Regions from separate parts of the Pseudomonas sp. WS 5071 genome, predicted to be linked through region 1. Evidence: riboswitches for the same ligand, from Rfam matches in the RefSeq annotation. Region 1 holds a riboswitch; each other region holds the start of a gene.

Region 1 (10,034 bases):
ACAAACGCCAGTACGGTTGAGAACAGCAACGCGGGCAGGCCAATCGCAATAAACGCCGTGCGCCAGCCATAGTGTTCAACCACCCACGCCCCCAGACTGAGCCCGATGACCGCCGAAAAGGTCGGCGCTGCGGTAAAGCAGCTGATCGCAAAAGAGCGGCGGTGGGGCGGGTAAAGGTCGGCAATGATCGACATGGAGGCTGACGTGGTGGGTGACTCGCTCACCGCGACGGCCATGCGCGCCAGTGCCAGCATCCAGAAACTTACCGCCAGCCCGCAGGCCATGGTCGCGATGGCCCACAACAGACACGCCACGGCCAGCAGGCGGGTGCGCGACATGCGATCGGCCAGACGCCCGGCCGGCAGCCCGAGCAGTGCATAGACACCGGCAAATGCCAGCCCCGATATCAGGCCCAGTGCGGTGTCACCCACGCCGAACTCGCGTTTGATCGGTTCAATCATCACCGCCAGAATCTGCCGCCCGACAAAGTTGTCAGCAAAGACGGCAGCCAGTAATAACAGCAGGCCGTGGCTGCGCCAGCCGACGTGGGTGTTGGACATGGTCGATTCTCTGTGCGCTGAATATCCGGGGCGCTGGCGAACGGCCGCCAGCGCTCGCAACTGCGGGGTGGTCAGGCGCGTTGACGGGCCAGGGTCATGGCGGTGTCTTCGATCATGTCCTCCTGACCGCCGACCATGCCGCGACGCCCCATTTCCACCAGGATCTCCCGCGCGGGGACGCCATATTTCTGCTCGGCGCGTTTGGCGAACAGCAGGAACGACCCATACACCCCGGCATAGCCCATGGTCAGCGCATCGCGATCGCTGCGAATCGGGAAGTCCATGATTGGCACCACCAAGTCTTCGGCTACGTCCTGTATGCCAAACACGCTGACCCCCGTTTCGATGCCCATGCGGTCACACACCGCCACCAGAATCTCCATGGGCGTATTGCCCGCACCTGCACCCAGGCCGGCGGCTGCGGCATCAATCCGAGTGGCGCCTGCGGCGATAGCGGCGATGGAATTGGACACGCCCATCGACAGGTTGTGATGGCCATGGAAGCCGATTTCTGTGTCCGGGTGCAGCGCGGCCCGCAAGGCACTGACGCGGGCACTGATGTCGTGGGGCAGCATGTACCCGGCGGAGTCGGTGAGGTAAATGCAGTTGGCGCCAAAGCTCTCCATCAGCTTGCCTTGCTTGACCAGCCCTTCGGGGCTGTTCATGTGCGCCATCATCAGGAACCCGACAGTGTCCATGCCCAGCTTGCGGGCGTAGGCGATGTGCTGCTCCGACACGTCGGCTTCGGTGCAATGGGTCGCCACCCGGATCGTGCTAACGCCCAAGTCATGGGCCATTTGCAGGTGATCCACCGTGCCGATGCCGGGCAGCAACAACGCCGACACGTTGGCGTTTTTCATCATCGGGATCACAGCCGACAAGTATTGCTCGTCGGTATGGGCCGGGAAGCCATAGTTCACCGAGCTGCCGCCCAGGCCGTCGCCGTGGGTTACTTCAATCAGTGGCACCCCAGCAGCGTCAAGGCCGCAGGCAATGTCTTTCATCTGTTGCAAGCTGATCTGATGACGCTTGGGGTGCATGCCGTCGCGCAGGCACATGTCATGCACGGTGATTTTTTTGCCGCGAAGGTCCATGGTCGACTCCTTAAGCGAGGGCAGGTTGCGGGGCGGTGGCGCGCAGGTGCAGGTCGCCCGACAGGATTTGTTCGGCAAACATTTCGGCGGTACGTGCCGCTGCCGCAGTCATGATGTCCAGGTTGCCGGCGTACTTGGGCAAGAAGTCGCCCAGGCCTTCGACTTCCATGAAAATCGACACGCGGTTGCCGTCAAACACTGGGCCGTTGACCAGTTTGTACCCCGGTACGTATTGCTGCACTTGGGCGATCATGTGGGCAATCGCTTGGCGAATGGCGGCTTGATCGGGCTCGGTTTCGGTCAGGCAATGCACGGTGTCGCGCATGATCAACGGCGGCTCTGCCGGGTTGACGATAATGATGGCCTTGCCTTTTTTGGCGCCGCCCACCTGCTCGATGGCGCTGGCAGTGGTACGGGTGAATTCGTCGATGTTCTTGCGCGTGCCGGGGCCTACGGATTTGGACGCTGCGGTGGCGATAATTTCGGCATACGCCACGGGCTGAACACTGGACACTGCTGCCACCAGCGGAATGGTTGCCTGCCCGCCGCAGGTGACCATGTTGACATTCATCGCGCCGCGTTCGAGGTTGGCGGCCAGGTTCACCGGCGGTACACAGTAAGGGCCGATGGCGGCTGGTGTGAGGTCGATCATCAACACGTCCAGCGCATTGAGCTTGCGGCTGTTTTCGGCATGGACATAGGCCGAGGTCGCGTCAAAGGCAATCTGAATGTTGTCGTTCAGCACATGGGGCAACAAGCCGTCTACGCCCTCACTGGTGGTTTTGAGCCCCATGTCCCGGGCGCGTAATAACCCTTCGGACGTGGCGTCGATGCCCACCATCCACACCGGTTCCAGCACCTCGCTGCGCAACAGTTTGTAGAGCAGGTCGGTGCCGATGTTGCCGGGCCCGATCAGGGCGCATTTGATCTTTTTGGTCATCATTGAGCTCTCGATCACAGGTTCAGGACACGAAACGCAGACGGGCGCTGCCCAGCCCGCTGAGGGTCAGGCTGACGTCGTCCCCCGGCAGCACGGGTACCAGCGGCGCCAGAGCACCGGAAAGGATGATTTCGCCTTTGCGAAACGGGATGTTGAACTTCCCCAGCGTATTGGCCAGCCACGCTACGGCTTCACACGGGTGCCCCTGCACCGCAGACCCCAAGCCATTGCCCGCGGGCTGACCGTTTTTCAGCAGGTTCAACTGCACCTTGGCCAAGTCCAGCTCACGGGGGTTGATGCGTTCATCACCCAGGGCGAAGACGCCGCACGAGGCGTTGTCGGCCACGGTGTCTTGAATACGGATTTTCCAGTCGACGATGCGCGAGTCGACGATCTCAAAGCACGGGGCTACCCACTGCGTGGCGGCCATTACGTCATCGGCGGTGATGCCCGGACCGTGAAGGTCTTGCCCAAGCATGAAGGCGATTTCGCCTTCGGCCCGGGGTTGCACTAATTGATGGGTTTGAAAACTCACGTCACTGTCATTACCGACCCGCATGCGATCGGTTAAAAAACCGAAGTCGGGTTGATGCACGTCGAGCATGTCTTGCACCGCGCGGCTGGTAACGCCGATTTTTTTACCGACAACCTGTTCCCCCAAGCCTTCACGACGTTGCAGGAAACGCAGGGAAATGTGGTAGGCCATTTCCAGCGTGAGGTCCGGGTAGCGTTGAGTCAGCGGCGGTACGCTGCGGCGCTCGCGCAGGGCGTGAAACAGCTCATCGCCCAGCGCTTCAATCAGTTTGCTGTCCATATAGGTTCTCTCTGGCCCTGCCGTCGCGGCCTGTACCCGCGACGACGTTTGCGGTAGTGGCGGTATTAGCCCGGCCACACGCTCGATTCGGCGCCGCCGTCCACTTCAAGGATTTTACCGGTGACCCAGCGCGAGGCCGGGGAGGCGAGGTACAGCGCAGCGGCGGCAATATCTTCCGGCTCACCGAGGCTTTGCAGCGGGGTGGCCTTGATCATGCCTTCGCGCATGGGCACCGGCAGCACGCGGTTCAAGGCATCGGTGAGGATTGGCCCCGGTGCAATCCCGTTGACCCGCACGTGCGGCGCGAAATCCTGCGCCAACAGACGTGTCATGTGGCTCAGCGCAGCCTTGGCAGTGCCATAGGCGCTGAACTGGGTCTGCGCATATCGGGCAGCACCTGACGTTATGTTGATGATGTTGCCGCAGCCAGCCTCGCGCATGTGCGGCACACACAGCTGGGTCAAGTGGTAGGCCGACGAGACGTTGAAACGCATGATTTCTTCGAAGCGTTCAACGGTCAGGGTCAACGGATCATTTGGCCCGGCGCCCCCGGCATTATTGACCAGGTGGGTGATGCGTCCCATGTGCTCGCGTGCCTGGGTGATGAGGGCTGCGCGCTGTTCGGCGTCATTCACGTCGCACTGCACAGCCAGGGCGCGTCGCCCCAGGCCGCGCACATCCTCGGCCACCGCTTCGACATCGCTCAGGGTGCGAGCAGCCAGCACCACGTCGGCGCCTGCTTCGGCATAGGCCAGCGCGATGGCACGGCCGATGCCGCGCCCGCCGCCGGTGATGACGGCCACGCTGCCAGTGAGGGTAAAGCGTTGAATGATGTTCATGAAAATCCCTTGTTTTTGTTCTTGGAAGGCCTGCGCATCATGCACAAGACTCAGCGTGGCGCCCACAGGTCAGGCAGGCCGGGATCGCTGGCGGCAATCAGGCGCTTGAGTAGCACCTTGAGCGCCTGTGCATCGCCGGGGCCAAGCTTGGACGACAGGTCTTCTTCGACCGCCTTGGCCAGTGCCAATTGCTGCACCGAGGTCTCGCGGCCTGTGGCGGTCAGCACATAACGCGGTGCCTGATGACTGCCCTCGACGGCCACCAGATTTTGTTTCTCCAGAAAGCGCATGCTGGCGGCCGTCACGACGTGGCCTGTATAGCTGACGAAGGTGTTGATTTCGGACAGGCTGAGGTTGTCACGGATGCACAGCACCGAGAGGATGAAAAACGCGTGTTCGTCCAGTTGCTGATTGCTCAGCAAACGGTGCAAGGCGTCCAGCAATTGGTAGTGCGCACGCCCGAGCAAGTACCCGAGCAAGTCCTCGGTGTAGCTGCACTCGGGTGGCGGCGGGGTGGTGGCCAGACGCAGTTCACTGCGGGGTTTGCGCGTGGCCAGGGCATATTGCCCGCTCTGGAACGCAAGCGGGGCGCGGTCGCTGTGATCGAAAGCGAGCACTTCCCCGACAAAAATCACGTGGTCGCCGCCTTCGTACTGGAACGCGGTACGGCACTGAAAACGTGCCGTGCAGTCCTGTAACAACGGGGCCTCACTGATGCCGTTGTCGAGCTGGATTTCTGCGAACTTGTTCTCGCCCTGCATGGCAAAACGACCTGACAGCGGCTCCTGCTCAGTGGAGAGCACGTGCACGTTCCAGTGTTTGCCGCTGGTAAAGACCGGCAGGCTGCGCGCGGTCTTGGCCAGGCTCCACAACACCAGAGGCGGGTTGAGTGAGACCGAGTTGAAGCTGTTGGCGGTGATGCCGATGGGCGAGCCGTCTTCCGCCTGTGTGGTGATGATCGTCACCCCGGTGGTGAACGTGCCCAGCGCCGTGCGGAACGCCTGCGGGTCGAAGCTGCTTTGCATTGCCATGACGAACCTCATGGATTGAATTTTCGTGCGTGCAGTATTCGCCGCCAGGCCACGCACTACATCGTCTCAACGGACTAACGTAGTCGGCCGATTATCGTCCGATCGGACGAGGCTTTTGGCACCGCGATTGGCTAGTTTCCACGTCACTAACCCGCCGGTTTTTTTCACAGGACTTGCCCATGACCTCCATCTTCGCCACTCCCGAGCAACTGTCGCAGGTGTTAACGGCCCAAAAGGAGGCGTTTATCGCCCACGGTCACGTCAGCGCTGAACAGCGTCGGGAGCGTCTGCAACGAGTGATCGACCTGGTGGTGCGCTATCAGCAACCCTTGGTGGATGCTATGGACGCGGACTTTGGCGGCAGGCCCCAAGGGTTTTCGCTGATGAACGACGTGATCGGTTCGCTGGCCTCACTCAAGTACGCCCGCGACCACCTTGAGCACTGGATGGAAGACGAACCCCGTGAGGTCTTTGCACCCTACGGCCAGTTGGGCGCCAAGGCGTGGGTGATGCACCAGCCCAAGGGCAGCGTCGGCATTATCGGCACCTGGAATGCGCCACTGTTTACGTTGCTCAGCCCGTTGGCGTGTGTGCTGGCGGCGGGTAATCGGGCCATTCTAAAACCCTCCGAGGTGGTGCCGCGCACCGCCGCGGTGGTGGCCCGAGCGTTTGCCGAGCTGTTCGACCCCCTTGAAGTGGCGGTGGTTAACGGTGATGCCGAGCTGGCGCAGGTCTTCACCTCGCAGCCGTTCGATCATTTGGTGTTCACCGGCAGCACGGCGGTAGCGCGTTCCGTGATGCGCAATGCGGCCCTTAACCTGGTGCCGTTGACGCTGGAATTGGGTGGCAAATCGCCCGTCATCATCTCGCACACAGCCGACCTGGCCAAAGCGGCGTTTAGCATTGCAGCTGCCAAGGGCAATAACGGCGGGCAGATCTGTATTAACCCGGATGTGGTGTACGTACCGCAGGGGTTGCTGGATGACTTTCTGGGCGCGCTGCGCACCGCTTATGGCGAATTGTTCCCGCGCATCGACGACAACCCGGACGTGGTGGCGGTGATTAACGCCCGGCACTTGCAGCGCGTCGAAGGCTACGTGCAGGACGCCCGAGACCGCGGCGCACGCGTCGAGAGCTTTCCGCAACCGTTGCCGGTGGATGAGCAGCAGCGGCGTCGGCCTTTGCAGGTGGTGGTGAACCCGCCTCGCGACAGCCAGATTTTGCACGAAGAAATCTTTGGTCCGGCGCTGGTGGTGCTGCCATACGCGCAGCTGGACGAGGCGCTGGCAGACATTCACAGCCGCGAGCGTCCCTTGGCGCTGTATTACTTTGGCCAGAGTGAAGAAGAGCAACGGTACGTGTTGCAACACACCTGGTCCGGTGGCGTGACGATCAATGACGTGATGATGCACGCCGCGCTGCACGATGCACCCTTCGGCGGCATTGGCGCGTCCGGCATGGGCCATTATCACGGCCGTGAAGGTTTCCTCGAATTCAGTCACATGCGCACGGTGTTCAAGGCGCCTGCCAACGACCCGCGTCGTGAGTGGGGGCTGTTGCCGCCCTATGGCGAACACTTTTTACCGACGATGCAATCGATGGTCACGGCCGATTGATTACACCGCGTGCGGCCCCCAACACAACCACCCAGCTGGAGAATGACTGTGCCAAAGCCCCCTGTGTCCATGGATGAACTGCAACCCCCGGCTGGCTGGCCACGCCGCCATGTGCTCAAGGCCGGAGCCGTGGCAGTGGGTGCCGGGCTGTTGGGCCGTTTTGCCCAGGCGGCTGACAGCAATGCGCTGTCGCAAACCGATTACCTGAAGCTGGATGCCTGGGGCATGGCTGATGCCGTGCGCAAGGGCGAGGTCAGCCCGCAGGCGTTGCTGGCAGCGGCGATGGCGCGCTGTGATGCGGTCAACCCCAACGTAAACGCGGTCAACCTGCGTCACGATGAATACGCCACAACCTTGCTCAAGACCCGTCAGGGCAATGGTACGTCCACTTCCGGAAGCCTGGCTGGCGTGCCGATTCTGGTTAAAGACCTCAATACTTATCTGCAGGGTACGCCCACCACCAATGGCTGCCGCTTGTTCAAGGATGCTGACGCGGCACCTTATACCAGTACCTTGATTGCCCGTTATCAAGCGGCCGGCGCCGTACCGTTTGGCAAAACCACGTGCCCGGAATTCGGCCTGACCACGACCACCGAGTCGTTGTTGTGGGGGCAAACCCGCAATCCGTGGAACCTGGCCATGAGTGCGGGCGGCTCTTCCGGCGGGGCCGCGGCGGCGGTGGCGGCCGGGATTGTGCCCGTCGCGCATGCCACCGATGGCGGCGGTTCGATTCGGATTCCGGCCTCGTATTGCGGATTGGTGGGGCTCAAGCCTGGGCGTTATCGCACGCCCAGCGGGCCGGGCAAGTTCGAAGGCTGGTTTGGCGCCAGTGTCGGCAACGTGGTGTCGCGCAACGTGCGGGACATGGCGTTGTTTCTGGACGCAGGGCAGGGCCATGAAGCCGGTAGCCCGTATTGGACGAAACCCCTGGCCCGGCCTTACGTCGAGGAGTTGCAGGCCGCGCCGGGGCGCTTGCGAATCGGTATGGTAACCGATTCGCTGACCGGTGCGCCACTTGACCCTGACGTCGCCCGGGTACTGGATGAAACCGCTCAGCGCTTGTCGGCATTGGGCCACCACGTAGAGCCTGTGCGTTTGCACGTTGATCCACGGCAACTGTTTGGGGCTCATGGCGCAGTGATCGGTGACGCACTGCTGAGCCTGGTCCACGACCGCGAGCAGGCGCTGGGGCGCAGTGCGACACCTGAAGATCTAGAGCGCATTACGCACGTGGTGTTGGGCAACGCGCAAAAAGTGACCGGCGAAGCGTTGTACCGCGCCCGCCAGTCGTTCGAGTCTATAGGTGGCCACATGGAGGAGCAGTTCCGGCAGCGCGACGTGATCCTGTCGCCGGTCACTGCTAACGTCACACCGGAGCTGGGGTTGCTGAGCCTCGATCAGCCCTGGGACAGTTATGCCCACAACGCCATGGGCAGTGCCGGGTTTACCGTGCTGGCCAATGTCAGCGGGCAGCCAGCCATCTCGCTGCCGGTGGGCATGAGTGGCACTGGCATGCCCATTGGCATGATGCTGACCGCCCCGATGGGCGGGGAGGATGTGCTGCTGCGCCTGAGTGCGCAGCTGGAACAGGCGCACCCGTGGGCCAAATTGCCCACCCTTTGATGCACCGGCCCGCGTCTTGACATTGACCTGTTACAACGCACTGCGTAGCCTTGCGCGTTCGAGGTTCTTCGCGTCGCGAAGCTAAGAAGGGAACGCGGTAAGCCGCGGCTGCCCCCGCAACTGTAAACGGTCAATTGCCTTGCAGTGCCACTGCTCCCTGGAGCGGGAAGGCGCAAGGAAAGGCGCAGCCACCGGCTGCTGCCAGCCGTCAGCCAGGAGACCTGCCTCGTGAGCGTTTTTTACTTCAACCGGGCGGGGTGATCCGGTGGCGAATACGGCCGTGCAGTGCGTGCGGCCGTCGTCCCGTATGCCCGCCGCTTTGCCAAAGGGCATCCGATGAAAACACTGGCCAAAACACCCGTCACCATCGTCACCGGCTTCCTCGGCTCGGGCAAAACCACCTTGCTGCGTCACATGCTGGACAACGCGCAGGGCCGTCGCATTGCCGTTATCGTTAACGAGTTCGGCGAGTTGGGCATTGATGGCGAAATCCTCAAACAGTGCTCCATCGGGTGTACCGAAGAAGAAGCCAACGGCCGCGTGTATGAACTGGCCAACGGCTGCCTGTGCTGCACCGTTCAGGAAGAATTCTTCCCGGTGATGCGCGAGCTGGTGGCGCGTCGCGGCGACATCGACCACATCTTGATCGAAACCTCCGGCCTGGCGCTACCAAAGCCGCTGGTCCAAGCGTTTCAATGGCCCGAAATCCGCAGCGCCTGCACAGTCGATGCGGTAATTACCGTGGTCGACAGCCCGGCCGTGGCAGCGGGTACCTTTGCTGCCTTCCCGGATCAGGTGGATGCCCAGCGCAAACTCGACCCGAACCTGGACCACGAGTCGCCGCTGCATGAGCTGTTTGCCGACCAATTGGCCAGCGCCGACTTGGTCATCCTCAACAAAGCCGACCTGATCAGCCCTGAAGACCTGGCCAAGGTGCGTCTGGAAGTCGCTGAAGAACTGCCGCCTGCAGTGAAAGTGATCGAAGCCAGCAGTGGCCGTTTGCCGCTCGACGTGCTGCTGGGGCTGGGTAACAGCTCGGAAGCGCACATCGACAGTCGCCACAGCCATCACGATCATCACCATGAAGGCGATGACCACGACGACCACGATCACGACGCATTCGACTCCATTTCCATTGAACTGCCCCAAGCCGAAGAGCGCGTGTTGCTGGATGCCCTGACGCAGTTGGTGATCCGGCACGGCATCCTGCGGGTCAAGGGTTTTGCCGCGATCCCGGGCAAGCCGATGCGCTTGTTGATTCAGGGCGTGGGCACCCGCTTTGACAAGCACTTCGACCGCGCCTGGGCGGCGGATGAGAACCGCGTCACCAAGCTGGTACTGATTGGCCAGGACCTGGACGCCGCGCTGCTGGAATCCACCCTGCGCACAGCACTGAGCGCATAAGCCATGCATTTGCTCAGGACCCAGCCCGGTGGCTTTGTATCGGACGACAACATTGCTGACTTGGGGCAAACCCCCGCCGAGCTGGTAATCCTGTGCAGCGGCGACTCAAGCCT
Region 2 (10,034 bases), on a different contig from region 1:
TGTAATCGTGCTCAACCGACAGGTGATAGCCGGGCGACGCAAAATAGAGCGTGCCAGGTTCAATCGTGTCCTTGTCGGCCGCTTCTTTGACCTTGATTGCCAAACGACGTGCAAACACGTCAGCCAACTGGCTACGGCGCTCGTCCGGCAAGTGCAGCACCACAATGATCGGCAAACGAAAGCCCGGCTTTAAACCCGCAAAAATCGTCAATAAGGCTTCGACACCCCCCGCCGATGCGCCCACCACGACGGCGTCAACCGGCGGCAGGCCAACGTACTCAACCGGCTCGTTCATCATAGCTTGCGGTAAATCCGCTCTTGCTTGAGCACGGGGGTGAATTGCTTGCTGTAGTCGGAGAAGTCCAGCGTCTCTTTGCTGCCCAGCATCAAAAAGCCGCGATGGCACAGCGATTCGTGAAACAACCCGAATGCCCGATTTTGCAAATTTTTATTGAAATAAATCAGCACGTTACGGCACGAAATCAAGTGAGTTTCCGAGAATACGCTGTCGGTCGCCAGGCTGTGGTCAGCGAACGTCACGTTCTCGCGCAGGCTCTTGTCGAAAATCGCGTAGTCATACGCTGCCGTGTAATACGTTGAAAAGTCACGCTGGCCACCGGCCTTATGGTAGTTGTCGGTGTAGCCCCGAATGTTTTCCAGGGAGAAAATCCCCTGTTTGGCCTTTTCCAGCGAACGCGGGTTGATATCGGTGGCATAGATGATCGTGCGATCAAGCAGCCCCTCTTCGCGCAGCAGGATGGCCATGGAGTAAACCTCTTCGCCCGTGCTGCACCCCGCGATCCAGATTTTCAGTGAAGGGTAGGTTCTGAGGATCGGCACCACTTCCTGACGGATCGCCAAAAAATGCTCGGGGTCACGAAACATTTCACTGACCGGGATCGTCATGTACTGCAATAACTGCATGAACGCGGTGGGGTCGTGCAGCACCCGTTCCTGCAACGCCGAGATGGTATTGCAATCGAATTGGCGCATGGCGTGATGCACCCGGCGCTTGACCGAAGCGCCGGAGTAATCACGAAAGTCATAGCTGTATTTGAGATAGATCGCTTCAATCAGCAGACGTATTTCAATATCGGTGTTTCGCGGCACTTAAATACGTTCCATTTTGGGCAACCAGACACGAATCAGCGAAAACAGGCGATCCAGGTCAATCGGCTTGGCCAGGTAGTCATTGGACCCGGCTTGCAGGCAGCGTTCCTGATCGTCTTTCATGGCCTTGGCCGTGACAGCAATGATCGGCAGCTTGCGCCAGCGCGGGTTTTTGCGAATTTCAACAGTGGCTTCGTAACCATCCATCTCGGGCATCATGACGTCCATGAGCACCAGATCGATGTCCTCCACTTCATTCAAGCGCTCAATCGCCTCACGGCCATTTCGGCCGATGACCACAATGGCGCCCTTATGCTCCAGTGCACTGGTGAGTGCAAAGATATTTCGGACATCGTCGTCGACCAGTAAAATTTTGCGCCCTTCAAACACTTTGTCGCGGCTACGCGCGGTCTTGAGCATTGTCTGGCGTTCATGGGACAACTGGGATTCGACTTTGTGCAGAAATAAAGTCACTTCATCAAGCAGACGCTCGGGCGAGCGGGCACCCTTGATGATGATCGAACGCGAGTATTTGCGCAGCTCGGCCTCTTCATCACGGGTCAGGTTACGCCCGGTGTACACAATGACCGGCGGGAACGAACAAATATCTTCGGTGGACATGCGCTTGAGCAGATCACCGCCGAGCATGTCCGGTAACTTGAGGTCGATGATCATGCAGTCGTAAATGTTCGAGCGCAGCAAATCCAGCGCTTCCTGTGCATACCCTACTGCGGTGATCTCGATGTCATCGTCGCCGATCAGGCGAGCAATGCTGTCGCGTTGTAAATCGTCGTCCTCTACCAGCAACACCCGTTTAACTTTCTGCGTGAGCTTGGCTTCAAGGCGTGCGAATACGTCTTTGAGCTCTTCGCGGGTGGTGGGCTTGACGGCATACCCCACGGCCCCCATGTGCATGGCCGCTTCGACCCGGTCCTCGACTGAAATCACGTGCACCGGAATGTGCCGGGTAGACGCCTGCTCCTTGAGACGTTGCAACACCGTCAGGCCGGAGTGGTCGGGCAAGCGCATGTCGAGCAGGATCGCATCAGGGATGAACTCGGCTGCGAGGCTGAAGCCTTCGTCGGCACCATGGGCCACCAGGCACTGATAGCCCAACTCATGCGCCAGATCGAAGAGGATGCGCGCAAAATTTGGCTCATCTTCAATCACCAGAATGCAACGCGTGGTAAAGGGTGCCTTTTCGCGATCATCCATAAAGCGCGGAATCTCGACGTTCGGGACGCTTGCCATGGGTGGCGCGACGGGGGGCGTCACGGCAGTCAGGGTTTTGACCGGCTCGGCCACCAGGGCGGGTGCATACGGCTCATCGTGCTCAACAAACTGTTCAGGCAGAGTCAGCGTGAAAATACTGCCCTGCCCCGGCTCGCTGGTCACGCTGATGGAGCCTCCCAGCAAGTTGGCCAGATCGCGGGAAATGGACAGCCCCAACCCCGTTCCGCCATAGCGGCGGTTGGTGGTGCCGTCGGCCTGGCGGAACGCTTCAAAAATGCTTTCCTGCTGCTCGGCCGCAATGCCGATCCCGGAATCACGCACGGTGAAGGCAATGCCTTCGCTCGGTTGACGCGACACCGTAAGGCTCACTTGGCCTTTTTCGGTGAACTTGATCGCATTGGACAGCAGGTTTTTCAGAATCTGCTCCAGTCGCTGACGGTCTGTGAAGATCATCTGCGGGGTACCGGGTTGCAGTTCGACCTGGAAATCCAGCGCCTTTTCCCCGGCCAGCGGTTGGAACATGCTTCGCAGACCGTCCACCAAACGCGGGACGCTGGTGTTTTCAGGGCGCACTTCGAGCTTGCCGGCTTCGACCTTCGAAATATCCAGAATGTCGTTAATCAAGTTGAGCAAGTCATTGCCCGCCGAGTAGATCGACTCGGCAAATTTCACTTGTTCGGCGGTCAGGTTTTCATGCGGATTTTCCGACAGCAATTTGGCCAGAATCAGCGAGCTATTGAGCGGTGTGCGCAGCTCGTGCGACATGTTGGCCAGGAACTCGGACTTGTACTTGCTGGAGCGCTGCAACTCTTCGGCACGCTCCTCCAATTGCACCTGAGCATGATTCAACTCGGTGTTTTTCTGGTCCATTGCGTCGCGCTGGGCTGCGAGTGCCAATGCCTGATCGGCTAACTGCTCGTTGGTCTGCTCCAGTTCGGCTTGCTGGGTTTCCAAGTGCGTCTGAGATTCCTTGAGGATGCGCGACTGCTCTTCCAGCTCTTCATTCGCGGTTTTGAGTTCTTCTTGCTGCACCTGCAACTCTTCATTGAGTTGCTGGGTTTCAGCCAGCACTTCTTGCAAGCGCTGACGGTAGCGTGCCGCTTCAATCGAGGTGCCAATGTTGTCGGCAATCAACTCGAACAACTCGATGTCGCGCTCAGTCAACGGCCGCAAAAAGCCCAGCTCGATCACGCCATTGACCCGGTCATCGTCACTGGTAGGCACGACCAGCACGCTGCGTGGGCTGCCTTCGCCGAGCCCGGAACTGACCTTGAAGTAACCCTCGGGGACATTGTCCAGACGAATCAATTTATCTTGCTGCGCCGCCTGGCCCACAATCCCTTCGTCGTTGTGAATCAGTTGATCCTGCAACTCGTGCTCGCGGGAAAAACCATAACTGGCCACACGCTTGAGGCCGCCATGGTCTTCACGCACGTAAACTGCTGCGACCACTGAGCCCAAGTACTGAGCGCAGAATTGCAAAATGTTGCGACCCAGCATGTTAAGGGTCAGACGCCCCAACACCTGTTCTGCAAGCTCGGTCTGCCCGTTGCGCAGCCAGGCCTGCTGCTCAAGGCGTTGCGCACTCCTGACCTGCGCTTCGAGGGTATCGCTGTAGCTTTTTGACAGATTGACCAGGTCACGACGCCCGATATACGCCAGGAAGCCGCTCAGACCTAATACGAAAAGCAAGTACAGGCCGATGACCAGAAACGTTGTGCGGCTCACGGCATCATTGCGGTCGACACGCAGCTGTTGCTCCATGGCAATGAATTCGTCGAATTCCTTGCGCACCTGATCGGTCAGACGCTTGCCGCGCCCAGACTGCACTGCGCCCCGGTAATCACCATTACTGCGGCGCAGGTCTATCATCGCTTGAGCGTACTGACTCCAGTCATTTTGCAGCGCTTCAAGACGTTTGAGGCGGTCCACCTGCTGCGGGTTGTCGCTGACCAGCTCCTGCAAACCCCGCAGTTGTGCAAGGACTTGGGGCCTGGCGACTTCATACGGGTCCAGAAAATGCTCGTCGCCAGTAATCAGGTAGCCGCGCATGCCGGTTTCAAGGTCAACGGTGAGCTTGATCGCCTCGTTCGCGTTATTGATAACGCGATCGGTGTGCTGCAACCACTGTATGACCGATAGCAGATAGCTGATCATCACCACAAACAAGACGGCGCTGAGCACGCCGACACCCAAGGGCAAACCGACGTTGCGACTCAGGAGTTTGCGAAAGCTTTGCTCATCAACCGATGCAGGTGCATTCATTTTTCTGGCCCGTGAACAGTGTAAAAAACCGTAAGTTTGCCGGATTACCGAGCAAACAATCTATTTTCTTCCTCAAATAAGTACATATTCGTACAAAGAGCTGCACTGAAAAGCTACATACAGCTATCCTTGCACACCTTGTACGAAGGAGTTTTTCGTACAACGACGGGAACTTGTGCGCGGTTGCAGCTTACTGATAGTGCAAGCCGATGCTTTTTGGCCTTCACCCGCATTCACATTTTTTCGGGATACCCACTATGTCTGCAACACCCTCCACCATCCTCGTTGTTGAAGACGATGCCATTGTTCGCATGCTGATTGTGGATGTGCTGGAAGAACTCGAATTCAATGTACTGGAAGCTGATGGCAGTGAATGTGCACTGACCTATATAGGCGATGCGAAGCAAGTCATTGATCTGCTGATGACCGATGTCGGACTTCCGGGGATGGATGGCCGAGAACTGGCTAAACAGGCGCAGACATTACGCCCCTCATTGCCAATTCTGTTCGCCAGCGGCTATGCCGAGAGCATAGATACCGTGGGCAACACCTCGGTGATCGCCAAGCCCTTTTCGATCGATCAGTTGCGCGACAAGGTCAAGAGCCTTCTTGCCTGAGACGTGAATTGACGCGTCCACCGCTGTCATGCTCTCCTACACATCTTGTATCAGGTGCCCTTCACAGGGTGAAACGGGAAACCGGTGCGTCAGGCGTTCATCGCCTTGATCAGTCCGGTGCTGCCCCCGCAACGGTAAACAAGCGGAACATCGAAGCCACTGTGCTCATGCATGGGAAGGTGATGTTCGCAGGTTCAGATGACTTGAACCCCTTGTGAGCCCGGAGACCGGCCTGCTCATATCGAATAACAAACCCGCGGTGGGCGGGCGCTGTTAAAGCCTGCGAGCACCGTTCGCGGGGTTTTCTTGCGCTTTTTCGCCCGCTGCTCACCAGAGGGAAGCGCCATGTCAGTCAGCACCAGCCGTACACAATCCGCAGCCACCACCGCCACTCACAGCCAGCGTATCGTAGCGGCTGTCGGCGCAACCGTGCTTGGGGCGTTTCTCGTTTACTTCGCGGGCTTTTCCCATATTGACGCGGTGCACAATGCCGCACACGACACGCGTCACAGCGCTGCCTTCCCGTGCCATTGAGAGGCGAGCCCATGATGAAGCGCATCATTCAAACCGCCGGTTTTACCGGTTTGCTGGCTGCCCTGTTATTGACGCTGTTGCAAAGCTTTTGGGTGGCGCCACTGATCCTTGAAGCAGAAACCTTCGAGACGCCTGCTGCGGGTCACACGCATGAACACGCTGACTCCGCCCTGCCCGGCCACACCCATGCCGCTGAAGCCTGGGAACCCGAGGATGGCTGGCAGCGCCTGGTGTCGACCACCGGTGCCAATTTGGTGGTCGCCGTGGGATTCGCGTTGATGCTCGCAGGCCTCTACACACTGCGAACGCCGACCCGTACCTCTCAAGGGGTGCTGTGGGGGCTGGCTGGATATGCCACATTTTGTCTCGCCCCAACACTGGGACTGCCGCCGGAACTACCCGGCACGGCTGCGGCTGATTTGCTGCAACGCCAGATCTGGTGGGTCAGTACCGCCGCGTCGACAGCCGTTGCGATTGCACTCGTGGTATTTGGCAGGCACTGCGCGCTAAAAGTGCTAGGGGTGGTGATTCTGGTCATGCCTCATGTCATGGGCGCGCCACAGCCGCTGGTCCACGCCAGCCTGGCACCGCAAGCACTTGAAACGCAGTTCAAGGTGGCTTCGCAATTGACCAACGCTGCCTTTTGGCTGGCACTGGGGGTTATCAGCGCGTGGTGGTTCCGGCGCAAGACTGATGGCCAGTACGCTGCATGACGCCGCCGCCCACCCCGCAAACCCTCGTGGCCGGGCTGGGCTGTCGGCGCGGCTGCAGTGCTGAAGAACTGTTGACGCTCATGAATGAGTCTCTGAACCATGCCGGGATCGCGCTCAGTGCAATACGGGCCTTGGCCAGTATTGATTCAAAACGGGACGAGCCCGGCCTGATCCAGTTGGCGCAGCAGTTGAAACTGCCCTTCGAGGTATTCAGTGCACAGCAGCTTGCCGTGTTTGCCCCCCGGCTCAGTCACCAGTCACCGGTTTCGTACGCCCACACGGGCTGTTTCGGGGTGGCTGAAAGTGCTGCACTGGCCCTCTGCGAGCGAGTGACCGGTCAACGCGCGACGCTGCGGGTCACTCGCCAAACCTCTGATAACGCGACGTTTGCGTTAGCGACCGGGCTGTAATCAGGCGATACTCCACCGCCTCACTATGAGCGTTGTTCAAGCGGCGCTCTGTTTTGTATCGTTCAAGAGACTGCCATGACTGTTTATTTCATCGGGGCCGGCCCCGGCGATCCAGAGCTGATCACGGTCAAAGGCCAGCGCCTGATCCGCAGCTGTCCGGTGATCATTTATGCCGGTTCACTGGTGCCCGCCGCAGTGCTGGAAGGCCATCAGGCCGAACGGGTGATTAATAGCGCCCAGTTGCATCTGGAACAAATCATCGCGCACATCACCGCTGCCGACGCTCAAGGCCAGGACGTGGCCCGCGTGCATTCAGGCGACCCCAGCCTGTATGGCGCAATCGGCGAGCAAATCCGCTGCCTGCGGGCGCTGGGCATTGCGTTTGAAATCATCCCAGGGGTCACGGCGACCGCCGCCTGCGCCGCTCTGCTGGAAGCCGAACTGACGTTGCCAGACATCTCGCAGACGGTGATTCTGACCCGATACGCGGAAAAAACCGTGATGCCTGCAGGCGAAGAGCTGGCGAGTCTGGCCAGCCATAAAGCAACCATGGCCATTCACCTGGGGGTTAAAAACCTGGACAGCATCGTGGCCGAGCTGACCCCGCATTACGGCAGTGACTGCCCGATTGCGGTGATCCACCGTGCCAGTTGGCCTGATCAAGATGCAGTCACCGGCACCCTCGCTGACATTGTGCAGCGGGTTCAAGCCAAAGGGTTCAGGCGCACGGCATTGATTCTGGTCGGTCGTGTGCTGGCCAACGACAGCTTCAGCGAGTCTTCGCTTTACCGGGCTGGGCACGCGCACGTGTATCGCCCCTGACAGTCGCCCGCGTAAAACACAGGCATAAAAAAACGGTGCTCACGGGGCACCGTTTTTTATGCTGCTCGCAGCGAACACCTTGCGACTGTTAACTCAGTAGTAGGCGTTTTCTTTCTGCGAGTGATCGGTCACGTCACGCACACCCTTGAGCTCGGGAATACGCTCCAGCAACGTGCGTTCGATACCTTCGCGCAGCGTCACGTCGGCCTGGCCGCATCCCTGACAACCGCCGCCGAACTTGAGGACCGCAATACCGTCTTCAACCACTTCAATCAGGCTGACCTGACCGCCGTGACTGGCCAGGCCGGGATTGATCTCGGTTTGCAGGTAGTAATTGATGCGCTCGTTGATCGGGCTGTCAGCGTTGACCATGGGCACTTTGGCGTTGGGCGCCTTGATGGTCAGTTGGCCGCCCATGCGATCGGTCGCGTAGTCCACCACGGCGTCTTCAAGAAACGGCTCGCTGACCGAATCGATCCAGGCGGTGAAGCTTTTCAGGCCCAGGGCGGTATCTTCAGGTTTGACTTCGTCTGGCTTGCAATACGCAATGCAGGTTTCAGCGTATTGCGTACCCGGTTGGGTGATGAAGACGCGGATGCCGATACCCGTGGTGTTCTGCTTGGACAGCAGATCAGCCAGGTAATCGTGGGCGGCGTCGGTAATCGTTATGGCGCTCATGGAATCTCCTCGCAGACATGGGGCGCAGTTTACGCCAATCGGCGCGCCTGACAAAGTCCTAGTATTTTTGTCAGGAAAGCCACACCCCATGTGGGTGAAACAAATGACCCTTACAGGTTCTCGTAGCGGTTCATGTCCAGCACGCCGGCCTCTACCGGATCGGTTTCGTTGATGTATTCGCCGATGTCATGAAAGTACGCCCAAAATTGCGGATGACTGCGGCGAATCCCCCAGCGCTGGACGATGGCATCAAACGAGGCTTGATCCTGGCTTTTCTCCATCGCAACGACAAACGCCTCAACCTCACCGGCCGGGATGTTGAACATGAAGTTCGGATAACTGCTAAGCACACCCGGGTAGATCGTCAGCGTGTCCAGCCCAGGCTGCAGGCGATATTCCTCACCCAGCATAAACGCCACATTGGTGTGCGCGCGATTGCGCAACAGGCTGTACATCTCACGCGTGCCATCAGCACTTTCGATGCGCAGCATACTGGCTTCGGGCAGTCGATTGATAACGGGCAACCCGGCTGCGGGGCGCGACGTCAGGCGGCTGAGCGATTGCTCCGCATACTGGAAGGCCTGAGCAATGTTGGGCCGCGAACAGTAGGCTCCCGAACAACGGTTAATCGGGTCAGGCCGTGCGTTGAGGGTTCCGGTGCGCTCAATCAGCTTGAGGGCAAAATCGCGTTTCGGGTCTGCCGGGTCGAGCTTCATGCCCGTCGCAGTGCCGGTGTCGATCTTCCGATAATCCATCCACATCTTGAGCTTGCCACTGTTCTGATACCAGTCGCCCAAAATGGCCGCACGCGAATCAGCTGGCATCAGACGCAGGAAGTTAACCTCGGCGCCGTTACGGATCAGGTCAAAGTACAGGCGCGTCTGCGCCTGGTGCGAGACGTTACCGAACACATCAAAGTTGACCGCCAGTTGATAGTAGGTGCGTTCCAGTAGCGGGTAGTCGAAAAGCCACAAGGTCTGCGGGACTTCACCGATCAACCCTTTGCTGACACTGGCACTGTCGAAGTGACGGAAGATGGTCAGCAGCGCGTTGTCATTTCCTGCCCACAAGGTCGACCAGCTTGGCGGCGGCATTTCAGCGTATGCACTTTGGCGCAACTCTTCATACTCATTACGTTTGTCGCGGTAGTTGTGCCACAGCGAGATGATGCTGCCCACGTCGTCGATCTGACCTGGCATCGCCAGCAACGGCGTGGCTTTGCCGCGGTAAACGGCGTCAGTCACGTAGCGATCACGGGCAGGTTCCTGGAACACGGCCCAGAAGTTGTCGCGAATCACGTCCGTGGCAATCTGGCCGCGGCAGACAGGCCCGCGAATAAAGGTGCGCACAAAGTATTCGGCGTTATCCAGCATGAACTGGTAACGGGCGACGGCAGGGATGGCTTCAAAGGTCTCGAACGGGTTGGCACGCCCTCGTGGCCCATACCCCGGTAGCTTGGCCGCATGCCAGTCACCGCTGTAAAACAGTTGTTTGACCCGCTCCAGCTTGCGCTGCCCCATAGGATAGGTGATGTGTGTTTTGTGAACGATCACCCCCTGGACCGGCATGATCCGGTAATAAAAGGTGGTGCCCGGGTCGTCGTTGGGGCGCCGCGTAGCGATCAGGTCAATCGGCTGCCCGCTGGGCGTACG
Region 3 (10,034 bases), on a different contig from region 1:
CCAGTACCGGCACCCCGAAGTGACGCGCCAGGTCAGCGCTGGACGGCGTGCCATCAAACAGCCCCATCACCCCTTCAATCAGGATCAGGTCTGCCTCACCCGCGGCGTCCCACAGCAGACGTCGACTTTCCTGCGCGCCCACCATCCACAAATCGACCTGATACACCGGCGCACCGCTGGCACGCTCCAGAATCATCGGGTCGAGGAAATCCGGGCCACATTTAAACACCCGCACCTTGCGCCCCTGATTGCGGTGCAATCGGGCCAAAGCGGCGGTAACGGTGGTCTTGCCCTGACCGGAAGCCGGCGCGGCGATCAACACCGCCGGGCAATGACGCGACTCTCTCATGCTTGAACACTCACAGTTCGATGCCTTTCTGGGCTTTGATGCCGGCCTGGAAAGCGTGTTTAACCACATTCATTTCCGTCACGGTGTCGGCCAGATCAATCATTTCAGGTTTTGCACAGCGTCCGGTGACCAGTACGTGCTGCATCGGCGGACGGGCTTGCAGGTCAGTCAGCACCTGTTCCAGATCGAGATAGCCGTGTTTGAGCGCAATGTTCAACTCATCCAGCACGACCAGCCCGATGGACGGATCACGCAGCATTTCACGGGACACTTCCCACGCAGCCTCGGCAGCGGCGATGTCGCGCTGACGGTCCTGCGTCTCCCAGGTAAAGCCCTCGCCCATCACGTGATAGCGCACTTGCTCCGGGAAGCGACGGAAGAAGAGTTCTTCGCCGGTGCTGTTGCGTCCCTTGATGAACTGCACCACGCCACACTGCATGCCGTGGCCCATGGCGCGGGCCAGCATGCCGAAGGCCGAGCTGCTCTTGCCTTTACCGTTGCCGGTCAACACCAGCAGCAGACCACACTCATTGGGTGCGCTGGCAATGCGCTCGTCCATGACGGCTTTTTTGCGCAGCATGCGCGCCTGATGACGTTCGTCGCGTTCGGGGGATTCATTCATGGCAGCTCTCCGTTGGGGCTGAAAAAAGCAAACGGGAGGCGGGGGAGATTTAACAAAAGCGACACACCGTCGCCCGCCGCGAGGTGCTGGATGGGTCAGGCCGGTCTCCGGGCTCATGAGCGGGCCGCCTGTACACAAGCAGCCCTGACCGCGCGCCTTCCCGTGAACAGACACAGTGGCACTTAGCGTGGTGTTGACTCATTTACCGTTGCGGGGGCAGCGCCGGAATCGTGGCCCCGGCGCACTGCACCTGAACCCTCACCGGCTTCCCTGTTTCACCCTGCCAGCCCATGGCTGCAGAGCACCTGAAACAAGCGGCGAAGGTTAGAGGGTTGGGGGGGGAGCGTCAATTAAAGGTAGTGCACATACCCACAGCAAAATGGCATTACCCTGAACCTTTGCCTCGCCAAGCTTCTCTATCACTTACACCCCTACTCATGGAGATTCACATGCTCAAGCGCCAGCACGCTGTTGTCATCGTACTTGCAGCAGGATTAGCCGCCTGTGGTGAGAGTTCGACTTTGCAAGTGGCGGATGGCACTGGCCCGTCGCCCAAGCTGCCTGAACCTAACAAGACGCTGATCCCGACGGTCAATATCGCCCCCGCCGTGGGTTGGTCGCAGGGAGCCAAGCCGATTGCTGCCGAAGGCCTGCAGGTCAGCGCCTTTGCCGAGGACCTTGATCACCCGCGCTGGCTGTATGTGCTGCCCAACGGCGATGTGCTGGTGGCGGAAACCAATGCCCCGCCCAAACCGGACGACAGTAAAGGGATTCGCGGCTGGGTGATGGAAAAGGTCATGGGTAAAGCTGGCGCGGGCGTGCCCAGTGCGAACCGGATCACACTGTTACGCGATGCCAATCACGATGGCATCGCCGAAACCCGCAGCGTGTTTTTGCAGAACCTGAACTCGCCATTTGGCATGGCCCTGGTCGGCAACGATCTGTACGTGGCCGACTCCGACAAACTGCTGCGCTTCCCGTACCAAGCCGGTGAAGACAGCATCAGCGCTCAGCCGACCAAAGTGGTCGACCTGCCAGGCGGCCCGCTGAACCACCACTGGACCAAAAACGTGATTGCCAGCCCCGATGGCAAGAAGCTCTACGTGACCGTTGGCTCTAACAGCAACGTGGGCGAGAACGGCACGGACAAGGAAGAAGGCCGCGCGGCGATCTGGGAAGTGGACCCCGCCACCGGCAGCCACCGCATTTTCGCGTCCGGCTTGCGCAACCCCAATGGCATGGGCTGGGAACCGTCGACCGGTAAACTCTGGACGGCAGTCAATGAGCGCGACGAGATTGGCAGCGACCTGGTGCCGGACTACATCACGTCTGTCAAAGACGGTGGCTTTTATGGCTGGCCCTACAGCTATTACGGTCAACACGTCGATGCCAGGGTGAATCCGCAAAACCCTGAGCAAGTAGCAAAAGCCCTAGCGCCTGACTATGCACTCGGCCCGCACACCGCTTCATTAGGGTTGAGCTTTGCCGACGGCAGCAAGTTGCCGAACTTCACCGAAGGGGCTTTTGTCGGCCAGCACGGCTCATGGAATCGCAAACCCCATAGCGGTTACAAAGTCATTTTCGTACCGTTTGCCGATGGCAAACCGACCGGGATGCCGATGGATGTATTGACCGGGTTCCTCACCGCCGATGAAAAAGCGATGGGCCGTCCGGTGGGCGTAGTGATCGACAAGCAAGGAGATCTGTTGGTGGCAGATGATGTCGGCAACAAGATCTGGCGGGTGTCCGCGAAGTAAGGTACTGCTGCCCGGAATAGAAAAAGAGGCTGTGTGATCACAGCCTCTCTCTGTATAACAGGCCCGCTTAAGGGTTGCGGGCCAGGTGCTGCTCGGTTGGCAGTACACGCTTGGCATTCAGGTAGGCTTTTTGCCAGTAGGCTTTGGACAGGCTGTCGAGCTTGACGGTACCGCCGGTGGCTGGCGCGTGTACGAAGCGCCCTTCTCCCACGTAAATTCCCGCATGACTGACTTGCGTCCCGCCACTGGTAGCGAAAAACAGCAAGTCACCGGTTTGCAGCTTGTCTTTACCCACATTCGGCGCACTCATCACGATCATCTCGCGGGTCGAGCGCGGCAACGAAATCCCGGCAGCGTCGTTGTAGACGTACTTGATAAGGCCACTGCAATCAAAGCCCGAGTCAGGGGTGTTGCCGCCCCAACGATAAGGCGTGCCCACCAGACCCAGCGCACGGAACAACACATCGGCGGCGATGGGCGAGAAATCTTCAGAGGGATTGGCAAATACCACCGGCTTTTTGGCCACTGGGGCGGGCGGTGGGTTGCTGGCGCAAGCACTGAGCAGGGCTGCTAGAGTCAAAACTGAGAAGCGGGCCATGATTGACATAAACAGAACGTTCCTGATTCTGGATACGGCAACTCGGCCGCGAAACCTGAAACCGCGACAGGCAATACCTTCGCGGCTCAGGAATTTAACAATGCGACTGAATTCTAGCCCTTAGAGGCCAAACTTCAAGTGAAGCTTTAACTTTACTTGCGGGCGATTACGCTCGTTGGCGCCATGGCCAGTGCACGCTTGGCTTCAATGAAGGTTTTACTCCAGTAGGTATCGCCCAACTTGTCGATACGCACACCACCGCTGCGGCGGCTGCTGGAGTGGATGAACTGGTCATCACCCAGGTAAATCCCCGCGTGACTGACACGACCGCGGCCGTTGGTGCTGAAGAACAGCAGGTCACCCGGCTTGAGTTTGTTGCGAGCAACCAGCGGCGCATCAACGTTGATCATCTCGCGCGTTGAACGCGGCAATTGCATGCCAGCCTCTTCGCGGAACAGATAACCGATAAAGCCGCTGCAGTCGAAGCCTGCTTCCGAGGTGCCGCCAAAACGGTAACGGGTACCGATCAGGGACATGCCACGCTCAAGAATGCTGTCAGCCAACGCTGGCAACTCGTAAGGCTTGCTGTTCTCGGAGAATTGCGCCAGTTCTTTTTCGGTCGCCAGTTCTTCCTGATAAAGAGCGGAATCCTGGGACACTGATGACTTATGAGCCTGCTGGTCGACCACTTGCTGAGACACTGGCGAGTGCGCAGCGCAACCAAATAACAGGGTAACGAGTGCGAGGGGCACGAGGGGTGCGAAGCGATTTAGCATGGGCACGACCGTGGCTTGTGGGAAAAGTAGCCGCGACTATGCCAACTATGATCCTCATTTGCAAATTCAATCGATCTAAATGTGACTCGCCAGTTTTGTCATGACATCTAAGGTTTTACACCCCTGACGATAAATTCTGCGTTTGCCACCCTTCTGGCACGCGGGTTTTCTGACGCCTGTCATTTGTCGAAACGGCTTGAAACGGCGTGTTTACCAGCCCAGGGTTTCTTTCAGGAAAGGGATGGTCAATTTGCGCTGGGCTTGCAAAGAGGCCTGATCGAGCTGCTCCAGCAGGTCAAACAGCGCACTCATGCTGCGGGTGCCACGGGTGAGGATAAAGTGCCCGACTTCGTCGGTCAGGTGCAGGCCACGACGCGAAGCTCGCAACTGCAAAGCACGCAGCTTGTCCTCGTCGGACAGCGGTCGCATCTGGAAGATCAGGGCCAGGGTGAGGCGGGATTTGAGGTCAGCCAGTTTGATCGGCAGCTCTCGCGGTGACGCCGAAGCCGCAATCAACAGCCGTCGCCCGCTGTCGCGCAGACGGTTGAACAGGTGGAACAGTGCTTCTTCCCAGTCCGCGCGACCGGCGACTGCCTGAAGGTCATCCAGACACACCAGCTCATACTGTTCGAGGTTATCGAGGATTTCGATGCCGCGATCCATCAATTCGCCCAACGGCAGGTACACAGCAGGTTCGCCCATCTGTTCAAAACGCAGGCAGGCTGCCTGCAACAGGTGCGTACGTCCTACGCCGTGCTTGCCCCACAGATAAATCAGACTTTCTGTCCAGCCGGCGTCGGCTTCGCATAGACGCTCGACATAGCCGAGTGCAGCGGCATTGGCGCCTGGATAGTAGTTTATGAAGGTAGCGTCATCACGCAGACGCACACCTAGGGGCAGCTGAATCGGTTTCATGCTGACTGAACAGTTCAAACGAACCGTTAGTGGCCTCTGTGTAAAGTTTGCAAAGTTTATACCCGTTGTAGCCGGGCGCACAATGTAACAGACCACGAGCAAAATCAAAGGTTTGCGTTAAGGCCTTGGATTATTTGAGTTTTTTCCAATTCCAACGGGCCATGCGGTGCAACAAAAAAGGCAGGCCCGTCACACGACCGGCCTGCCTTTTTCTCACGTGACGAGACCTATAACTCCGGGTCTTCCTCGCCTTTGTACACCTGCGACTCCTTGTACATGTCCTGCACATGACGGACCAGCACCATGATCACGGCGGCGACCGGCAAAGCCAGCAACACCCCGGTAAACCCAAACAGTTCACCCCCAGCCAAAATCGCAAAAATCACGGCCACCGGGTGCATACCAATTTTGTCACCCACCAGTAAAGGCGTGAGCACCGTACCTTCCAACGCCTGGCCGACCATGAACACCGCCACGATCCCGAGCATCGGGTACAGATCACCACCAAACTGGAACAGCCCGGCAGTTAATGCCGCGCCAATGCCGATGATGAACCCCATGTACGGCACGATGGCCGCGATACCCGCCATCAAGCCGATCAACAACCCCAGCTCCAGCCCGACGAGCATCAGGCCTGCGGAATAAATCACCCCGAGCGCAAGCATTACCAACAACTGCCCACGCACAAACGCGCCGAGTACGTCATGGCACTCTTTGGCCAGCGAAACGATTTGTTCTTCGCGGTCGCGCGGCAGCAAGCCACGGATCTTGGCCAGCATGATGTCCCAGTCGCGCAGCAGGTAGAAAGCCACCACCGGGATCAACACCAGATTGGCCAAAAAGCCGATCAGCGCCAGGCTGGACGCCGTGGCCTGCGACAGCACCACCCCGACGATATCGGACGCCTGCCCCATATGCTCAGTGATAGCGGCCTTGATCTTGTCGAACTTCCAGAAGCCGTCGCTCAGGCCGAATTTGCTTTGCGCCCACGGCACCGCCGTGTGCTGCAACCAGTCCAGCACTTGGGGCGCCAGTTGATAGAGCTTCATCAACTGCTTGGCCAGCAAGGGCACCAGGATCAGCACCAGCCCCGTTACGATCACCGTGAACAGCGCAAACACGGTCACGACGCCCCAGGTTCTGGAGAAGCCGAACTTCTCCAGACGGTCCACCACAGGATCGAACATGTACGCCAGTACGATAGCAACCAGAAACGGCGTGAGTATCGGATGCAAGAAATACACAAACAGGGCGAACACCAGCGCCATGCCCCACCATACCCATCGCCGCGAATCCGTCATCAAGCGTCCATCCTTTATATAGAAGAGAAAAACCTACCAGCGAAAGCGTAGCTGCGCGGCAGGCGTAGCGGGCGTCTGACCCGCCTCAGTCACCGGCGCGCTTTCACTCGTCGGGATTTCCTGCAAATGCGCCAGCCCTAATTGAGAGCGCAACTGCTCGGCGCTGCCATTGACCTGATACACGCTACGGTCGCCGTCCATGCGCACGAGTTGCCCACCAAACGGTTCAAGCAAACGCCCCAGCGAGGCATAACGCTCTAGGGTCATGCCTTGCACTTCCAGCAACTGCTCAGTGGAAACGCCCGGCTTGACCACGTAACGCGGCGCCAGGCGCTCACTCACGGCCAGCATCACTGCATCGGCCAGTGCCGCCTGATCCGCCGCCTGCGCGCTGCCCTGCTCTTGTTGATCTCCCAGCCACATGCGCCATTTAGCTTGCCACTGGCCGCCCTCTTCACGGGCATGTACCGCCAGCAACGCATCGGCGCCATAACGCTCGGATGCTTCACGCAACGGGGCAGGATTGGAGCCTTCAATATTGTCGACCGTGCCGACCAGTTGCTCACTCAAGTCAGCCAGCGGCAAACGCAAGGGCAAACCCCTGTGTTGCGCTGCACGGCGCAGGGGTTCGGCGGCCGACTGCCCGTCACCTACCAGGCTTGAGCCTTCAACCGAGTCGCTCAGCCACCAGCTCAACAACGCCGGGCGATTGCTGCCCCACAACGACAGGCCCGCCTGCCGCAACGCACGTTCGGTGCTCACAGGATCGAAATCCACTTGCAGGCTTTCGGGCGGCCCGGCGTCATATCCGTATTGACGAATGATTTGCTGGGGGTCTTTGCGCACCGGATCCAGACCAGGATTTTGCAGCGCCTTGGCATCGCCGGTCACGCGGATCACCAGTGTTTCCAATGCTTTTTGCGTGGCTTGGGTGCGCTCTTCGGGAGACTGACTGCTCACCGGCTCACGCACTTGATACAAATTGGTCAGAATTTCGGCATGGCTCGCCAGACTAAAAAAGGACAAACAGCCTGCAGCTAAAAGGTGATGAAAACGCATGAAATATTCCTGACGACAAAAAAGCAGTCTTGAAAGACCCGATAAATCCACTGCTGCAGGTTTCAGACAGGGCGCAAGCCAAATCATTCACCGCGGCGGCAGCGTTTTCACGCGGTCATAAAAAATCAAAAGTGAACCCGTATACCTTATACAGGCCTGCCCGCAGCGGCCAGTACGACTAAAAAAGGTTTTTTTCGCGCTATATAACCCTGCCCGTCGGCCCGAGGATGGCCGCTGCCCTTCAAGCCTGATAAAATCGCGCGCCTTCGCAGACCGGCGACAGCCGGGCACCCGGCAAATGCTTCATTCACAGCGATGAGCACTTGCCAGCGGGCCCTCTGAGATCGGTCGACCTCCCCGAATCCCCCCTAAAGGCCTGGATTATGAGCAAGCAACCATCCCTGAGCTACAAAGACGCCGGTGTAGACATCGACGCCGGTGAAGCATTGGTCGAACGCATCAAGAGCGTGGCCAAGCGCACTGCACGCCCGGAAGTGATGGGCGGCCTCGGCGGTTTTGGCGCCCTCTGCGAAATTCCTGCCGGTTACAAGCAGCCTGTTTTGGTCTCCGGCACCGACGGCGTTGGCACCAAGCTGCGTCTGGCCCTGAACCTGAACAAACACGACAGCATCGGCATCGACCTGGTGGCCATGTGCGTGAACGACCTGATCGTGTGCGGCGCCGAGCCACTGTTCTTCCTCGATTACTACGCCACCGGCAAACTCAACGTTGAAACCGCGACCCAGGTGGTAACCGGTATCGGCGCAGGTTGCGAGCTGTCCGGCTGCTCGCTGGTAGGCGGCGAAACCGCTGAAATGCCAGGCATGTACGAAGGCGAAGACTACGACCTGGCAGGTTTCTGCGTTGGCGTGGTCGAAAAATCCGAGATCATCGACGGCTCCAAAGTGGCTGCCGGTGACGCCCTGCTCGCCCTGCCGTCTTCAGGCCCGCACTCCAACGGTTACTCGCTGATCCGCAAGATTATCGAAGTGTCCGGTGCAGACATCGAAAACATCCAGCTCGACGGCAAGCCGCTGACCGACCTGCTGATGGCCCCGACCCGCATCTACGTCAAGCCGCTGCTCAAGCTGATCAAGGAAACCGGCGTGGTCAAGGCCATGGCGCACATCACCGGCGGTGGCCTGCTCGACAACATTCCGCGCGTGCTGCCTAAAGGCGCCCAAGCCGTGGTGGACGTGGCCAGCTGGCAGCGCCCTGCGGTATTCGACTGGCTGCAGGAACAAGGCAACGTGGCCGAAACCGAAATGCACCGCGTACTGAACTGCGGCGTTGGCATGGTGATCTGCGTGGCTCAGGCTGACGTAGAAACCGCTCTGAACGTGCTGCGTGAAGCCGGTGAACAGCCTTGGGTCATCGGCCAGATCGCAACCGCCGCAGAAGGCGCTGCGCAAGTCGAGCTACAAAACCTCAAGGCACACTGATGCCTGACACGTGTGATGTAGTGGTGCTGCTTTCCGGCACAGGCAGCAACTTGCAGGCCTTGATCGACAGCGATGACATCAAGGCTAGCCCGGCCACCCTGCGCGCGGTGATTTCCAACCGCGCTGACGCACCGGGCCTGCAACGCGCCAAGAACGCGGGGATCGACACCCGCGTTCTGGATCACAAAGCATTCGAGGGCCGCAAGGCCTTCGATGCTGCACTGATCGAAATCATCGACACTTTCAATCCGCACCTGGTGGTACTGGCCGGCTTCATGCGCATACTCAGCGCTGACTTTGTGCGCCATTATCAGGGGCGCCTGCTGAATATCCATCCGTCTTTATTGCCCAAACACAAAGGCCTGCACACGCATCAACGTGCACTGGAAGCGCAGGATCGTGAGCATGGTTGCAGCGTGCACTTCGTAACCGAGGAACTCGATGGCGGCCCTCTGGTCGTACAGGCAGTGCTACCTGTCGAGCCTGAAGACACGCCAAGCAGTCTGGCGCAACGGGTTCACGCCCAGGAGCACCGGATTTACCCCCTTGCAGTGCGCTGGTTTGCCGAGGGCCGCTTGTCTCTCGACGAACAAGGTGCATTATTGGACGGTCAATTACTCCCGGCCAGCGGCCACCAGATACAAATCTAGGAGATTTTATGCGTCGTGCCCTGCTCCTTGCCCTTAGCCTGCTAGCCATACCAGCAGTGCAAGCGGCCGATCTTCAGCCTTTCACGGCCAGCTACACCGCCGACTGGAAACAGTTGCCGATGAGCGGCTCCGCGGAACGCAGCCTGGTCAAAGATAAAGAAAAAGACAACGTCTGGACCTTGAACTTCAAGGCCTCGATGCTGGTAGCGAGCCTGAACGAAGTAAGCACACTCAAGCTGGAAAAAGACCAGCCGGTTCCTCTGAGCTATCACTTCGAACGGGGAGGCTTGGGTAAAGTCAAAAATGTAGACCTGAACTTCAACTGGAAGGACATGACGGTTACCGGGACCGACAACAAGACGCCTGTGACGGTAAAACTGCTGACCGGCATGCTCGACAAGTCGACCTACCAACTGGCCCTGCAGCGCGACGTACTGGCCGGCAAAAAGTCGATGAGCTACCAGGTGGTTGATGGCGACGAAGTAGACACTTACGACTTCCGCGTAATCGGCCCCGAAGTAGTCACCACCAAAGCCGGTAAAATCAACGCCATCAAGGTTGAGCG

What was found. Region 1 has a riboswitch for cobalamin ahead of cobW (cobalamin biosynthesis protein CobW). Riboswitches for the same ligand answer to the same signal wherever they lie in the genome.
Region 2: it holds a riboswitch for cobalamin, as region 1 does, so the genes downstream of both, HBN61_RS10260 (CbtB domain-containing protein) here and cobW (cobalamin biosynthesis protein CobW) in region 1, are expected to answer to the same signal.
Region 3: it holds a riboswitch for cobalamin, as region 1 does, so the genes downstream of both, cobO (cob(I)yrinic acid a,c-diamide adenosyltransferase) here and cobW (cobalamin biosynthesis protein CobW) in region 1, are expected to answer to the same signal.

What each region holds. Positions count from the first base shown of each region.
Region 1 covers NZ_JAAQWY010000041.1:14,414-24,447, forward strand. The annotation lists gene HBN61_RS20550 (spinster family MFS transporter) at 1-560, opposite strand, end outside; gene dmpG (4-hydroxy-2-oxovalerate aldolase) at 632-1,654, opposite strand; gene HBN61_RS20560 (acetaldehyde dehydrogenase (acetylating)) at 1,665-2,594, opposite strand; gene HBN61_RS20565 (fumarylacetoacetate hydrolase family protein) at 2,617-3,408, opposite strand; gene HBN61_RS20570 (glucose 1-dehydrogenase) at 3,474-4,247, opposite strand; gene HBN61_RS20575 (flavin reductase family protein) at 4,298-5,278, opposite strand; gene HBN61_RS20580 (coniferyl aldehyde dehydrogenase) at 5,458-6,894, shown strand; gene HBN61_RS20585 (amidase) at 6,964-8,517, shown strand; cobalamin riboswitch at 8,562-8,760, shown strand; gene cobW (cobalamin biosynthesis protein CobW) at 8,854-9,921, shown strand; gene cobN (cobaltochelatase subunit CobN) at 9,925-10,034, shown strand, end outside.
Region 2 covers NZ_JAAQWY010000013.1:58,813-68,846, forward strand. The annotation lists gene HBN61_RS10240 (chemotaxis protein CheB) at 1-295, opposite strand, end outside; gene HBN61_RS10245 (CheR family methyltransferase) at 295-1,110, opposite strand; gene HBN61_RS10250 (response regulator) at 1,111-4,608, opposite strand; gene HBN61_RS10255 (response regulator) at 4,866-5,225, shown strand; cobalamin riboswitch at 5,261-5,475, shown strand; gene HBN61_RS10260 (CbtB domain-containing protein) at 5,571-5,759, shown strand; gene HBN61_RS10265 (CbtA family protein) at 5,771-6,472, shown strand; gene HBN61_RS10270 (cobalamin biosynthesis protein) at 6,469-6,882, shown strand; gene cobM (precorrin-4 C(11)-methyltransferase) at 6,958-7,704, shown strand; gene nfuA (Fe-S biogenesis protein NfuA) at 7,798-8,382, opposite strand; gene HBN61_RS10285 (fatty acid cis/trans isomerase) at 8,493-10,034, opposite strand, start outside.
Region 3 covers NZ_JAAQWY010000032.1:37,660-47,693, forward strand. The annotation lists gene HBN61_RS18405 (cobyrinic acid a,c-diamide synthase CobB) at 1-349, opposite strand, end outside; gene cobO (cob(I)yrinic acid a,c-diamide adenosyltransferase) at 360-971, opposite strand; cobalamin riboswitch at 1,053-1,295, opposite strand; gene HBN61_RS18415 (PQQ-dependent sugar dehydrogenase) at 1,421-2,728, shown strand; gene HBN61_RS18420 (C40 family peptidase) at 2,796-3,335, opposite strand; gene HBN61_RS18425 (C40 family peptidase) at 3,479-4,102, opposite strand; gene hda (DnaA regulatory inactivator Hda) at 4,313-5,017, opposite strand; gene HBN61_RS18435 (AI-2E family transporter) at 5,245-6,318, opposite strand; gene HBN61_RS18440 (DUF2066 domain-containing protein) at 6,352-7,377, opposite strand; gene purM (phosphoribosylformylglycinamidine cyclo-ligase) at 7,761-8,819, shown strand; gene purN (phosphoribosylglycinamide formyltransferase) at 8,819-9,469, shown strand; gene HBN61_RS18455 (DUF3108 domain-containing protein) at 9,478-10,034, shown strand, end outside.